DNA from 2 places in the Mesorhizobium sp. M1006 genome. Region 2 is predicted to be linked to the other one. Evidence: predicted binding sites of a transcription regulator. Region 2 holds the regulator's gene; the other holds the start of a gene.
What was found. The regulator PhoB, encoded in region 2, activates phosphate uptake and scavenging genes when phosphate is short. The targets are predictions, from matches to a motif close to TGTCATNNANCTGTCAT.
Positions count from the first base shown of each region.

Region 1: the regulator PhoB is predicted to act here: its motif matches at 2,961-2,977, upstream of phnF (phosphonate metabolism transcriptional regulator PhnF).

Region 1 is NZ_JAMYMZ010000037.1:20,167-26,352, forward strand. Features, by position in the region: gene NKH60_RS26155 (alpha-D-ribose 1-methylphosphonate 5-phosphate C-P-lyase PhnJ) at 1-697, opposite strand, end outside; gene NKH60_RS26160 (carbon-phosphorus lyase complex subunit) at 694-1,806, opposite strand; gene phnH (phosphonate C-P lyase system protein PhnH) at 1,808-2,419, opposite strand; gene phnG (phosphonate C-P lyase system protein PhnG) at 2,419-2,880, opposite strand; gene phnF (phosphonate metabolism transcriptional regulator PhnF) at 3,015-3,758, shown strand; gene NKH60_RS26180 (zinc-binding alcohol dehydrogenase family protein) at 3,777-4,793, opposite strand; gene NKH60_RS26185 (ABC transporter permease) at 4,864-5,829, opposite strand; gene NKH60_RS26190 (sugar ABC transporter ATP-binding protein) at 5,826-6,186, opposite strand, start outside.
Region 2 is NZ_JAMYMZ010000018.1:36,682-42,867, reverse strand. Features, by position in the region: gene pstC (phosphate ABC transporter permease subunit PstC) at 1-949, shown strand, start outside; gene pstA (phosphate ABC transporter permease PstA) at 953-1,804, shown strand; gene pstB (phosphate ABC transporter ATP-binding protein PstB) at 1,801-2,604, shown strand; gene phoU (phosphate signaling complex protein PhoU) at 2,637-3,344, shown strand; gene phoB (phosphate regulon transcriptional regulator PhoB) at 3,361-4,050, shown strand; gene NKH60_RS18605 (ROK family protein) at 4,060-5,304, opposite strand; gene xylF (D-xylose ABC transporter substrate-binding protein) at 5,590-6,186, shown strand, end outside.

The DNA.
Region 1 (6,186 bases), on a different contig from region 2:
CCTCGAAATCGAGGCTGACCACATCGGTGAAGGGCGGCAGCGCGTAGATGCGCTTTTCGCGGCCGGCGCCGAACAATTGCAAAGCCGGCGAACGGTGCATCTTCGGATTGTCGAATTTCGGCGTCGGCGAGGGATCCATCACATAGCGGCCCTCAACCTTGACCGGGTAGGCGTAGGTGGTGGCGATGCGGCCATGCCTGGCGATGTCTTCGTAGAGTTTTACATGCATCAGACCGTATTCCTCCAGCGCATGCATCTTGCGCGTCTCCGTCTCGCGTGGTTCGAGGAAGCGCAGCGGTTCGGGGATGGGCACCTGATAGACCAGCACCTGGCCGGCACTCAGCGGATATTCGGGAATGCGGTGGCGCGTCTGGATGATGGTCGCCTTGGCCGTCTCGGTGGTGACGGCGACATTGGCGACCTTCTTGAAGAAGGCGCGGATCGAAACCGCATTGGTGGTGTCGTCGGCGCCCTGGTCGATGACCTTGAGCACATCGTCCGGGCCAATGATCGAAGCGGTGACCTGCACGCCGCCGGTGCCCCAGCCATAGGGCATCGGCATTTCGCGCGAGGCAAACGGCACCTGGTAGCCGGGGATGGCAATGCCCTTGAGGATGGCGCGGCGGATCATCCGCTTGGTCTGCTCGTCAAGATAGGCGAAGTTGTAGGTGGCGATGTCCGCTGGTTGTGCACTCATTCCGCTGCCTCCCTCTTTTCTTCGGCCTTGCCGGCATTTTCGCGGGCATCATGCTCGGCGCGCATGCGGCGCACGAGGTCGAGCTCGGCCTGGAAGTCGACATAATGCGGCAGCTTCAGATGCTCGACGAAGCCGGTCGCCTGGACATTGTCGGAATGCGAGATGACGAACTCCTCGTCCTGCGCTGCGGCGATGACATCCTCACCCAACTCCGAGGCGCGCAGCGCGCGGTCGCATAGCGCCATGGCCATGGCCTTGCGCTCGCTCTGGCCGAAGACGAGGCCATAGCCGCGGGTGAATTGCGGCGGCGCCTTGGCCGAGCCCTTGAACTGGTTGACCATCTGGCATTCGGTGACGCGGATGCTGCCGAGCGGCACGGCAAAGGGCAGTTCCGGCACGTCCAGTTCCAGTTCGACCTCGCCGATGCGAACCTCGCCGACGAAGGGATGGTTGCGCGCGTAGCCGCGCTGGGTGGAATAGCCGAGCGCCAGCAGAAACCCCTCGTCGCCGCGCGACAGCGCCTGCAGGCGGATGTCGCGCGCCATCGGGAATTCGAGCGGCTCGCGGGTGATGTCGCCGAGGGTATGATCCCCAGGCATGTCGCCGTCGGGCTCGATCAGGCCTTCGCGGGCGAGGATGGCCGAGACGCGCGGCATGGCTTCCGCCTCGCCTGCGCGCTGCTCCGGTTCGGCGACATCGCCGCCGGCGGCGAGCTCGGGATCGAGCAGGCGGTGGGTGTAGTCGAAAGTCGGGCCGAGCAGCTGGCCGCCGGGCAGGTCCTTGTAGGTCGCCGACACCCGTCGCTCGACCAGCATCGTGCCGGTGTCGATCGCCCTTGTGTAGCCGAAACGCGGCAGCGTCGTGCGATAGGCGCGAACCAGGAAGATCGCCTCGATCATGTCGCCGCGCGCCTGGACGATGGCGAGTGCCGCCAATTCCCGGTCGTAGAGCGAACCTTCGCTCATCACCCGGTCGACGCCGAGCGCCAGCTGCTCGACGATCTGGTCGAGGCGAAGTGCGGGCACCGAGCGGTCGCCGCGCCGGCGGTCGGCGAGCAGTTTGTGGGCGTTGCGAATGGCCGCTTCGCCACCCTTTACCGCGACATACATCCTATGCCTCCATCGTCTTGATGCGCGTCGTGCGCGGCAGGCAGGCAATTGCTTCGGACGTGGCGAGGATGATGTCGACGCCACGCGGAAAACGCTGGTTGTTCTGCTTCCATTGCTCGACGAAATGGCGCGGCATTTGCGCCGGCGCGATCGTCGCCGTCTTCTCGATGCCCGGGCCTTCGAGCAGCAGCGGAGCGCCGGAGACAAGATCGCTGACCTCGAGGATCAGCGTCGTGGAGCGATCGGGATAATCCTGGGTGCCTTGCGAAAACCCGTCGAGCGCCATCATCTCGGCCGGCGTGGCGATCAGCGCGAAATGCGCGTCGGCCGGGGTGTTGGCCAGCGGCGCGCCGGTATGAAAGCCAAGCCAGGATTTCACCGTCGCTGAAGCCTGCAAGGCGTGGTCGAGCCAGAGCGGCGTGTCGTTATCGCACAGCGCCAGCGCAACGGCCCCGGCGGTGGCCGACAGCGGCACCGGGGGGTGGGCGAGGGCCGGCAGCGGCTGCACACTGCCTGGCCGCGCCATCGCGTCCATCACGGCACGGAATACGGTCTGGGCATTGAATACCGGATCGGCGAAGCCGCCTTCAATGGATTGAGTGGCGATATCCATCAGTCTTCTCCGCGCACCATGGTGAAGAAATCGACCTTGGTCGCCGCCGTCTCGGCGCGGCGCTGTTCACGCGCCTTGGCCAGTGCCGCCTGCAATGGCGCAACGATCCTGATCTCGACCTCATTGCGGTGGGCCGGGTCCTGCCACAGCGCATCGGCGATCGCCGCCAGCCTTGCCTTCTGCTTGTCGCGACCAAGTGCGTAGCAGTGGCCGACATGGCCGGACGCAAGCCGCACCGTGGCACGGGTGACCGTCGCCTCGCCGACATTGAAAGGGGCACCACCGCCGCCGATGCGGCCGCGTACCGTAACCAGGCCGGTTTCGGGGCCACGCAGAAGTTCCGCTTCGCAAGGCAGGCCGGTTTCGTCCCACAGGCGGACGATGTCTTCGCCGGCCGATTGCGCCAGCGTCGCCATCACGGCCTTGCGCTCGGCCTGCTCTCGCGCTTCCCGTCCTCGCATGGCCGTACTCCTCGTTTGCGTGAATTTGTCTATTGATATAGACAACTATACAAATTATACTCGTTATCTAGCGCGTGTCCATGACGGGCACGTGACACCGGCCAAAAGATCGGCGCAAAGAATTGGGGCGGGAGATGATCGGACAAGCCAACCGCATCGAGCGGCGCAGCGGTGTCGCGCTGTGGCGGCAGATCGCCGACCAGATACTGCATTCGATCGCCGTCGGCGATTTTCCCGAGAATGCCGCGCTGCCGCCGGAGATCGCGTTGGCCGGACGCTATGGCGTCAACCGCCATACGGTGCGTAGCGCTATCGCAGCGCTGGTGCAGGAGGGCGTGCTCAGGGCGGAGCAGGGGCGCGGCACCTTCGTGCTGTCGCGCAAGCGGCTGTCTTATCCGATCGGCGCTCGCACCCGCTTTTCCGAGGGATTGCAAGGACAGGCGTCCGAGCGGCATATCACCTTACTCGCGTCATCGGTCGAGCCGGCCAACCGTCGTGTCGCAGAGGGCTTAGGCCTTGCGACGGGCGCCGATGTGATACGCCTGGAAACGCGCGGCGAAGCCGATGGAATGCCGGTGTCCCGCGCTGCCGGCTGGTTCGATGCCAAGCGCTTTGCCGGCATCGATGCCGCCATGGCGGAAACCGGTTCGATCACCGCATCGCTGGCACGTTTCGGCATCGACGACTATCTCAGGCAATCGACCGTGCTGTCGGCGCGCCATGCCGATGCCGCCGACCTTGCTGACCTCGAGCTGCAGCCCGGCGCCATCGTGCTAGTGACGGTCGCCGTCAACGTCACGCCCGACGGTCAGCCGATACAGTTTTCGGAGTCGCGCTTCCCGGCCGAGCGGATCGAGCTCAAATTGTCGGCGCTCTGAGATGCGGCAGCCCTGGCATCATCCGACTTGAATGACGGCCTTGATCAGGCCGGACTTCTCATGCGCCCAGCGGGCGAGGTCGTGCGGCGTCTCGCCAAGCGTGGTGCGGTGGGTGACCAGCTTTGCCAGCGGCAGCGCGCCGTTGCGGATCGAGGCGGCGACATGGTCGAAATCGGCACGCAGGGCGTTGCGGCTGCCGATCAGCATCATCTCGCGCTTGTGGAATTCGGGATCGGAAAAGGCGATGTCGTCCTTGACGACGCTGACCAGGACCAGCGCCCCGCCGTGCGCGACATGGGCGAAGGCCGACTGCACCGACCGGGTGTTGCCGGTGGCATCGAAAACCACGTCGAAGCCGTCGCCGCCGGTTGCTTCCCGCACCAGGTCGGCAGCAGCGCCCCGCGAGCCGTCGAGGGTCGCGAAGCCGAGTTCGCTTTCGGCGAAACCCAGCCTCTCCGCACTCATGTCGAGCAGCATCACGTCTAGCCCGGCGATGCGGGCGAACAGCGCCGTGCCGAGCCCGATCGGGCCTGCACCGATGACCAGTGTGCGCGCACCTGGATCAGCGAGCGAGCGCCGCACGGCATGGGCGCCGATCGCCAGGAATTCGACGGCGGCAGCATCGGCCAGCGACAGGCCGTTTGCCGGATAAAGATTTTGCGCCGGCACCAGGATCTGCTCGCACATGGCGCCGTCGCGGTGGACGCCGAGCACCTCGATCATGACACAGCAATTCGGCTTGCCTTGCCGGCAGGCGATGCATTTGCCGCAGGCGAGATAGGGATTGACGTTCACCGCTTCGCCGACGGCGAGATCGACGTCCTCGCCAACCTCGATCACGGTGCCAGAAACCTCGTGGCCCATGATGCGGGGATAGGCGAGGAACGGGTGCTTGCCTTCGAAGATGTGATAGTCGGTGCCGCAGATGCCGACATGGCTGACGGCGACCAGCGCCCAGCCGGCGGGGGGCGCGCCAGGCGCCGGACGATCTTCGAGGACAAGTTCGCCGGGCGAGCGGCAGACGACGGCTTTCATGCTTCAATCCAGTCGGTTCATGGCACCGCCGGCCCTGCTGTCGCGAGGCCGGCGGTTGTTGGGAGGCAGTCTATTTGCCGCGGCGGCGCAGCCCGTCGAAATAGACGATGACGATGATCAGCACGCCGGTGATGATGCGCTGCCAGAAGGCGTTGACGTTGAGCAGATTGGCGCCGTTGTTGATGGTGGCAAGGATGAAGGCGCCGAGCAGCGGTCCGTGCACGGAGCCGACAGCGCCGAACAGCGAGGTGCCGCCGATCACCGAGGAGGCGATCGCCTGCAATTCCCAGCCCTCGGCCTGCGTCGGATTGCCGATGCCGATGCGCGAGGCAAGCAGCACGCCGACGAAGGCCGCACACAGCCCCGACAGCGTGTAGGCCATGTAGATGGTGCGCTGGACGTTGACGCCTGACAGGCGCGACGCCTCGGCGTTGGAGCCGACCGAGAACAGATAGCGGCCCCAGCGGCTGTGGTGCAGGAAGATGTAGGCTGGGATGCCGACCAGGATCACCATCCAGAACAGATTGGGGACGCCGGCGAAGGAACTGCGCGAGAACGTCTGGAAGGCGTCGTTGTTGATCGAGATCGAGTTGCCATTGGTCATCAACAGACCGATGCCGCGCAGCGAGGTCAGCGTTGCCAGGGTGATGATGAAGGGCGGCAGGCCCATCTTGACGATGCCGAACCCATGGAACATGCCGATGGCGACGCCGACCAGTAAGGTGATCAGGATGGCGAGGAAAACCGGTGTGCCGGCGTTGATCAGCATCGCGACGATGACGGTGGCGAAGCCGACCACGGCGCCGACGGAAAGGTCGATGCCGCCGGTGATGATGACGAAGGTCTGGCCGACCGCCAGGATGGCGATCATCGACCCTTGCCGCAACAGGTTGGAGATGTTGTTGGCGGAGGCGAAGCTCGGCGTCGCCACCGACAGGATGATCCATAAAAGAACCAGCAGCGCCAGCAGTGTCAGCCCGAACAGGGCGTTGTAGTTGCGTTTCGGCCTTTCGGCAGCGATCGCCTCGGTGCTCATATCTTCCCTCCCGGTCTTTCTTGTTTCTCGGCCAGCGCCTGGGTGAGGATCTCCTCGTGATCAGCGGTACGAAAGCCGTGCGTGGCCACCAGCTTGCCGCGCCGGAACACGTGCAGCGTGTCCGCGAGTTCATAGACCTCGGGCAGGTAGGACGAGATCAGGATGATGCCGGCTCCCTTGGACAACAGCGCGCCGAACAGGCGGTAGATCTCGGCCTTGGTGCTGACGTCGACGCCGACAGTCGGCTCGTCGAAGATGAATAGCTTGGCGCCATGGGCGAGCCATTTGCCGATGACGATCTTCTGCTGGTTACCGCCGGACAGGCTGGAGGCCAGCGCGCCGCGCGTCGGCGTCTTG
Region 2 (6,186 bases):
CCGGGCCAGGGAAGCTACGGTGCGGCGCTTCGCGCTCACAGATGCCATATTCCGCGGACTCACCCGCGCTTCCGCAATTCTTGTGCTGGTCATCCTCGGCGGTGTCGCCATCTCGCTGTTTGCCGGCTCATGGCAGGCGCTGTCGTCGTTCGGTTTTTCTTTCCTGACGACTGAGAGCTGGAATCCCGTTACGGAAAAATTTGGCGCACTGGCGCCGATCTACGGCACGCTGGTGACGGCGGCCATTGCCATCCTGATCGCGGTTCCGATCGGCATCGGCATTGCAATCTTTCTCACCGAGCTCTGCCCGCGCCCGCTCAGGCGTCCTATCGGCATAGCGGTCGAGCTGTTGGCCGGCATTCCTTCGATCATCTACGGCATCTGGGGCCTGTTCGTGTTCGCGCCGTTCCTGCAGACGACGATACAGCCCTTCATCATCAACATCTTCCACGGCGTGCCGGGACTATCCAGCCTTTTCGCCGGCCCTCCTTACGGCATCGGCCTTCTGACCTCGGCGCTGATCCTCGCCATCATGGTGCTGCCCTTCATCACCTCGATCACCAAGGACGTCTTCGATACGGTGCCGGCGGTGCTGAAGGAATCGGCCTATGGCATCGGTTGCACGACCTGGGAAGTGACCCGGCGCGTGGTCATTCCCTATACCCGCATCGGTATCATGGGCGGCGTCATGCTTGGCCTCGGCCGGGCACTCGGCGAAACCATGGCGGTGACTTTCGTCATCGGCAACGCACATCGCATCAGTGCCTCCCTGTTCGCGCCGGGCACGACGATCTCGGCGACCATCGCCAATGAATTCACCGAGGCCGACGGCGACCTCTACACCTCCTCGCTGGTTTCGCTCGGCCTGATCCTCTTCGTCATCACCTTCCTGATCCTCGCCGCCGCCCGCTATATGCTGATGCGGATCGACGCCCGTACGGGAGCCTGACCGATGTCGACATCCTCATCGCTCCACAGCCGCCGCAAAGCCAGGAATTCGGTGATGATGGCGCTTTGCGTCGTCGCCGCCGGCATCGGGCTTGCCTGGCTGGCGCTCATTCTCGGCGCGTTGGTCTATAAGGGCACAGCCGGGCTTTCGCTCGCGGTCTTCACCGAGATGACGCCACCACCGGGCGAGGCCGGCGGCTTGCTCAATGCCATCACGGGCAGCCTGCTGATGACGATCATCGCCGTTGTCGTCGGCACGCCGATCGGCGTGCTGGCGGGAACCTACATGGCCGAGTATGGACGCTTTTCGCGCATCACCACCGTCGTCCGCTTCATCAACGACATCCTGTTGTCGGCGCCGTCGATCATCATAGGCTTGTTTGTCTATGAGCTGATGGTGCGGCCAATGGGACATTTCTCGGCCATTGCCGGCGCCGTTGCGCTTGCCATCCTGGTCATTCCGGTGGTCGTGCGCACCACTGAAGACATGCTCAACCTGGTGCCGAACGCGTTGCGTGAAGCCGGTGCCGCGATCGGCGCGCCACGCTGGGTGGTGATCCGTTCGGTCGCCTACCGCGCCGCATTGTCCGGCATCGTCACCGGCATATTGCTGGCGATAGCACGCATTTCCGGCGAGACGGCGCCGCTGCTCTTCACCGCGCTCAACAACCAGTTCTGGAGCAGCAATATCAACGCGCCGATGGCCAGCCTGCCGGTGACCATCTTCCAGTTCGCTCTCAGCCCTTACGAGGAATGGCAGCAACTGGCGTGGACCGGCGCACTCATAATCACCCTGACGGTTCTGGGCTTGAGCATCCTCGCCCGCAGCCTTACCGGACGCAGAGAGGACAGATGACACAGATGTTGTCCCCAGACATGACGATGGCCGAAACGGTCGCCGAGAAGACGAAGATCGAGGTCAAGAACCTCAACTTCTACTACGGCCAGAGCAAGGCGCTGAAGGACATCAGCCTGTCGCTGCCCGAGCGCAGCGTCACGGCCTTCATCGGCCCTTCGGGCTGCGGGAAATCGACGCTGCTGCGTGTGTTCAACCGCATCTATGAGCTCTACCCAAAACAGACGGCCGAGGGCCAGGTGCTGCTCGACGGCAAGAACATTCTCGACCGGTCGCAGGATCTCAACCTCCTCAGGACCAAGATCGGCATGGTGTTCCAGAAGCCGACGCCGTTCCCGATGTCGATCTACGAGAACATCGCCTTCGGCGTCAGGCTCTACGAGAACCTCGGCAAGTCCGAGATGGACGGCCGCGTCGAACAGGCGTTGAAGCGCGCCGCGCTGTGGAGCGAGGTCAAGGACAAGCTCAACGCCAGCGGCTTGAGCCTGTCCGGCGGCCAGCAGCAGCGGCTCTGTATCGCCCGCACCGTGGCGGTGAAGCCGGAAGTCATTCTGCTCGACGAACCGGCTTCGGCGCTCGACCCGCTGTCGACTGCCAAGATCGAGGAACTGATCGACGAATTGCAAGCCGACTACACGATCGTCATCGTCACCCACAACATGCAGCAGGCGGCGCGCGTGTCGCGCCAGACGGCGTTCATGTATCTGGGTGAACTGGTCGAGTTCGACCGGACCGAGAAGATATTCACGTCGCCCCGCGAGAAGCGCACGCAGGACTACATCACTGGCCGCTTCGGCTGAGCCGTTCCGATCATGCATATGAGGACAGGACCATGGGCGAACACACAGTCGCTTCTTTCGACGAGGATCTCGAGCAGATCAGCAAGCTGATCCGCGACATGGCCGACCTCGCCGGTTCGATGGTCGGCGGGGCAACCAAGGCGCTGTTGAATTCCGACAACGTGCTGGCGCAACGCGTCGTTTCCGACGACGCCATCATGGATGCGCGTCAACGCGAACTGGACGACCGCGCCATCACCCTGATCGCCAAACGCCAGCCGATGGCCCACGATCTTCGCCATGTGGTCGGAGCGATCCGCATGGCGGGCGACCTCGAACGCATCGGCGACCTTGCCAAGAATATCGCCAAGCGCGTGAGTGCGGTCGGCCTCAGCGCCACGCCGCGGGACCTGTCGCATTCCATCGACGCGATGGCGCAGCTGGTTCTCATCCAGGTGCAGGGTGTCATCGAGGAATATGCTGCAGGCGATGCGGCCGCGTTGGCCAAGCTTCGTGCCGCCGACGAGCGCATCGACGTTAAATACACGTCCGTGTTCCGCGAGCTGTTGACCTACATGATGGAAGATCCGCGCAACATCACCGCTTGCACGCACCTGCTGTTCTGCGCCAAGAATCTGGAGCGGATCGGCGACCATGTCACCAACATCGCCGAAAATGCGTATTATGTGCTGACCGGCGAGCAATTGCCGGTCAATCGTCCGAAGCAGGACGAAACGACAATGTCCGCACCGGTGACATGATGGGGGTGCCCAGCCGATGATCGCACCACGCATAATGGTGGTGGAGGACGAGGAGCCGTTGGGTGTGCTGCTCCGCTACAATCTCGAATCCGAAGGCTACCAGGTCGAGGTGGTGACACGCGGCGACGAAGCCGAGATCCGTTTGCAGGAGAATGTGCCCGACCTTTTGGTGCTCGACTGGATGATACCAGCGGTTTCCGGCATCGAGCTCTGTCGTCGGTTGCGGGTGCGCCCCGAAACCGAGCGGCTGCCGATCATCATGCTGACCGCGCGCGGCGAGGAGAGCGACCGGGTGCGCGGTCTTTCGACCGGCGCCGACGACTATCTGGTCAAGCCGTTTTCGACACCGGAATTCATGGCCAGGGTCAAGGCGCTGCTGCGGCGCGCCAAGCCGGAAGTGCTGTCCAGCGTGCTGAAGGTCGGCGACATCGTGCTCGATCGCGAATCGCACAGGGTCTATCGCAAGAAGAGCGAAATCAGGCTCGGGCCGACCGAATTCCGGCTGCTCGAGTTCATGATGCGGCATCCGGGCCGTGTCTTCTCGCGCAGCCAGTTACTCGATAATGTCTGGGGGGAGACAATCTACATCGACGAACGCACCGTCGACGTGCATGTCGGGCGGCTGCGCAAAGCCGTCAACAACGGCCGGATGCCGGATGTCATCCGCACCATCCGCGGCGCCGGCTATGCGATCAGGGAAGATTGACCCGCCTGGTCAGGCTACGTTCTTTCTGACGCTGGGCCTCATTTGCGCGCCCGGCGCGAAAATCTCCTGGTCGACGAAGCTTAACGCCCGCATCGCGCAGCCTTCGCGGATCAGAGGCAATTCGTTCGGCTCTGTATCGAAGGAGATCGAGCCTGAATGCTGGCCGCCGGCGGTCTGGGCGATTGCCTTCCGCAAGGCCGGCTCGATCAGATCGAAGGCGGCGGCACTGGCGCCGACCATCGCGACCGGTGCCGGATCGATCAGCGCGAACAGCGAGCCGAGACCGAAACCCAGCGCTTCGCCGGCCTTGCGGTAGGCCTCGCGTTCCGGCCCATCTTTCTCGCGCGCCCGGGCCGCCAGTGCGCGCATGTCGGCGTCGCTGACGTCGGCGACCGGTTCGCTGTCTTCGCTCATCTGCCTGGCGTTGCGCCAGATGGCGTAGTTGCCGGCATACGCCTCGATGCAGCCGCGCCGCCCGCAACGGCAGAGCGCGCCGCCCGGACGATGGATCATGTGGCCAAATTCGCCGCCCGAGGAATGCGTCCCGGTGAACAGTTCGCCCTTCAGCACCAGCCCCATGCCGATGCCATGCGAAAGCAGGATGGCGATGAAGTCATCGCGATAGCGATCCGGATTGCGCCAGCGCAAAGCCACCGCCATCATGTTGCAGTCGTTCTCCACCGTTGCCGGGATGCCGAATTCGTCCTCCAGCATGTCGGCAAAGGCGATGTCGGTCTGCGGCGTGATCGGCGACCACAGCATGGCGCGTGCAGGGGAGTCGGTAATGCCCTGAATCGCCAGGGCGATGCGGGCGACACTGCGGACGTCAAGATCTGGATCCTGCAGCCGGCGCCGGACGATGGCCATGCATTCACGGATCAGCTCGTCGCGCGGCATAGTCAGCGTGTCCAGCCGGCGCTGTTCCTCGGCGACCACCTGTCCCGTGTAGTCGATAATGGCGGCCGAAAGGAAATTCAGCGACAACACCACGGTCAGCACCGCCGCCGCTTCCGGGTTGAGGGCGAGGCCGACTTGCGGACGACCGCGTTTCAACGAAACGGGCTCACTTGGCTTGCTCTCGGCGAGGATGCCTTCCCGTATCAGGTCGGAAGAAATCGCCGATATGGTCGAATGACTGAGGCCGGTGGTAGCTGCGATCTCAGTACGCGATGGCTGGCCGGCCCGGCGCACCGCCGAGATCACCATCGCCCGGTTGCGCCGGCGCAAATCGTCATGGCGGATTCCGACCGACATTGTTTTGCTTTCCTCCCGGTTGCCGCGGCCGCTCATGAACCGGAAGCCGTCGGTAATGTCCGACAAATAGTGTCGGATGAGGCAAATAGTGTCAGATGCAGGTGGCGCTGTCATCGTTTATTCCGACGCTCGAAAAAACTCGCAGAGTCATCAAAATCCATCAGAATCGATGTTGACAGCAGCCGGAGATCGGACCAGTATTTTTTCGAGGCTCGAAAAAATTAGAGCTTCTAAGCTGGTCTTTGAGCCAATTGGTCACGCCGTACGCGGCGCAGGGAGGATATGATGAAGAAATTCACGACCGCCATTCTGGCGAGTGTCGCCATGACGCTGGCGCTGGCGTCGGTGGCGCAGGCTAAAGACAAGGTCATCGGCGTTTCCTGGTCGAACTTCCAGGAAGAGCGCTGGAAGACCGACGAGGCCGCAATGAAGGCGGCCATCGAGGCCGCAGGCGACAAGTATATTTCCGCCGACGCACAGTCCAACCCCGGCAAGCAGCTCACCGACGTCGAGAGCCTGATCTCGCAGGGCGCCAACGCACTGATCATCCTGGCGCAGGACGCCTCGGCCATCGGGCCGGCCGTGCAAAAGGCGCTGGACGAAGGTATTCCGGTTGTCGGCTACGACCGGCTGATCGAGAACAAGGACGTCTTTTACCTGACCTTCGACAACAAGGAAGTCGGCCGCATGCAGGCCCGGGAAGTCTTCAAGGTGAAGCCGGAAGGCAACTATGTCTTCATCAAGGGTTCGGGTTCCGATCCGAATGCCGATTTCCTGTTTGCCGGTTCGATGGAGGTGCTGAAGGCGGCAATAGACAGCGGCAAGATCAAGAATGTCGGCGAGGCCTATACCGACGGCTGGCTGCCGGCCAACGCTCAGAAG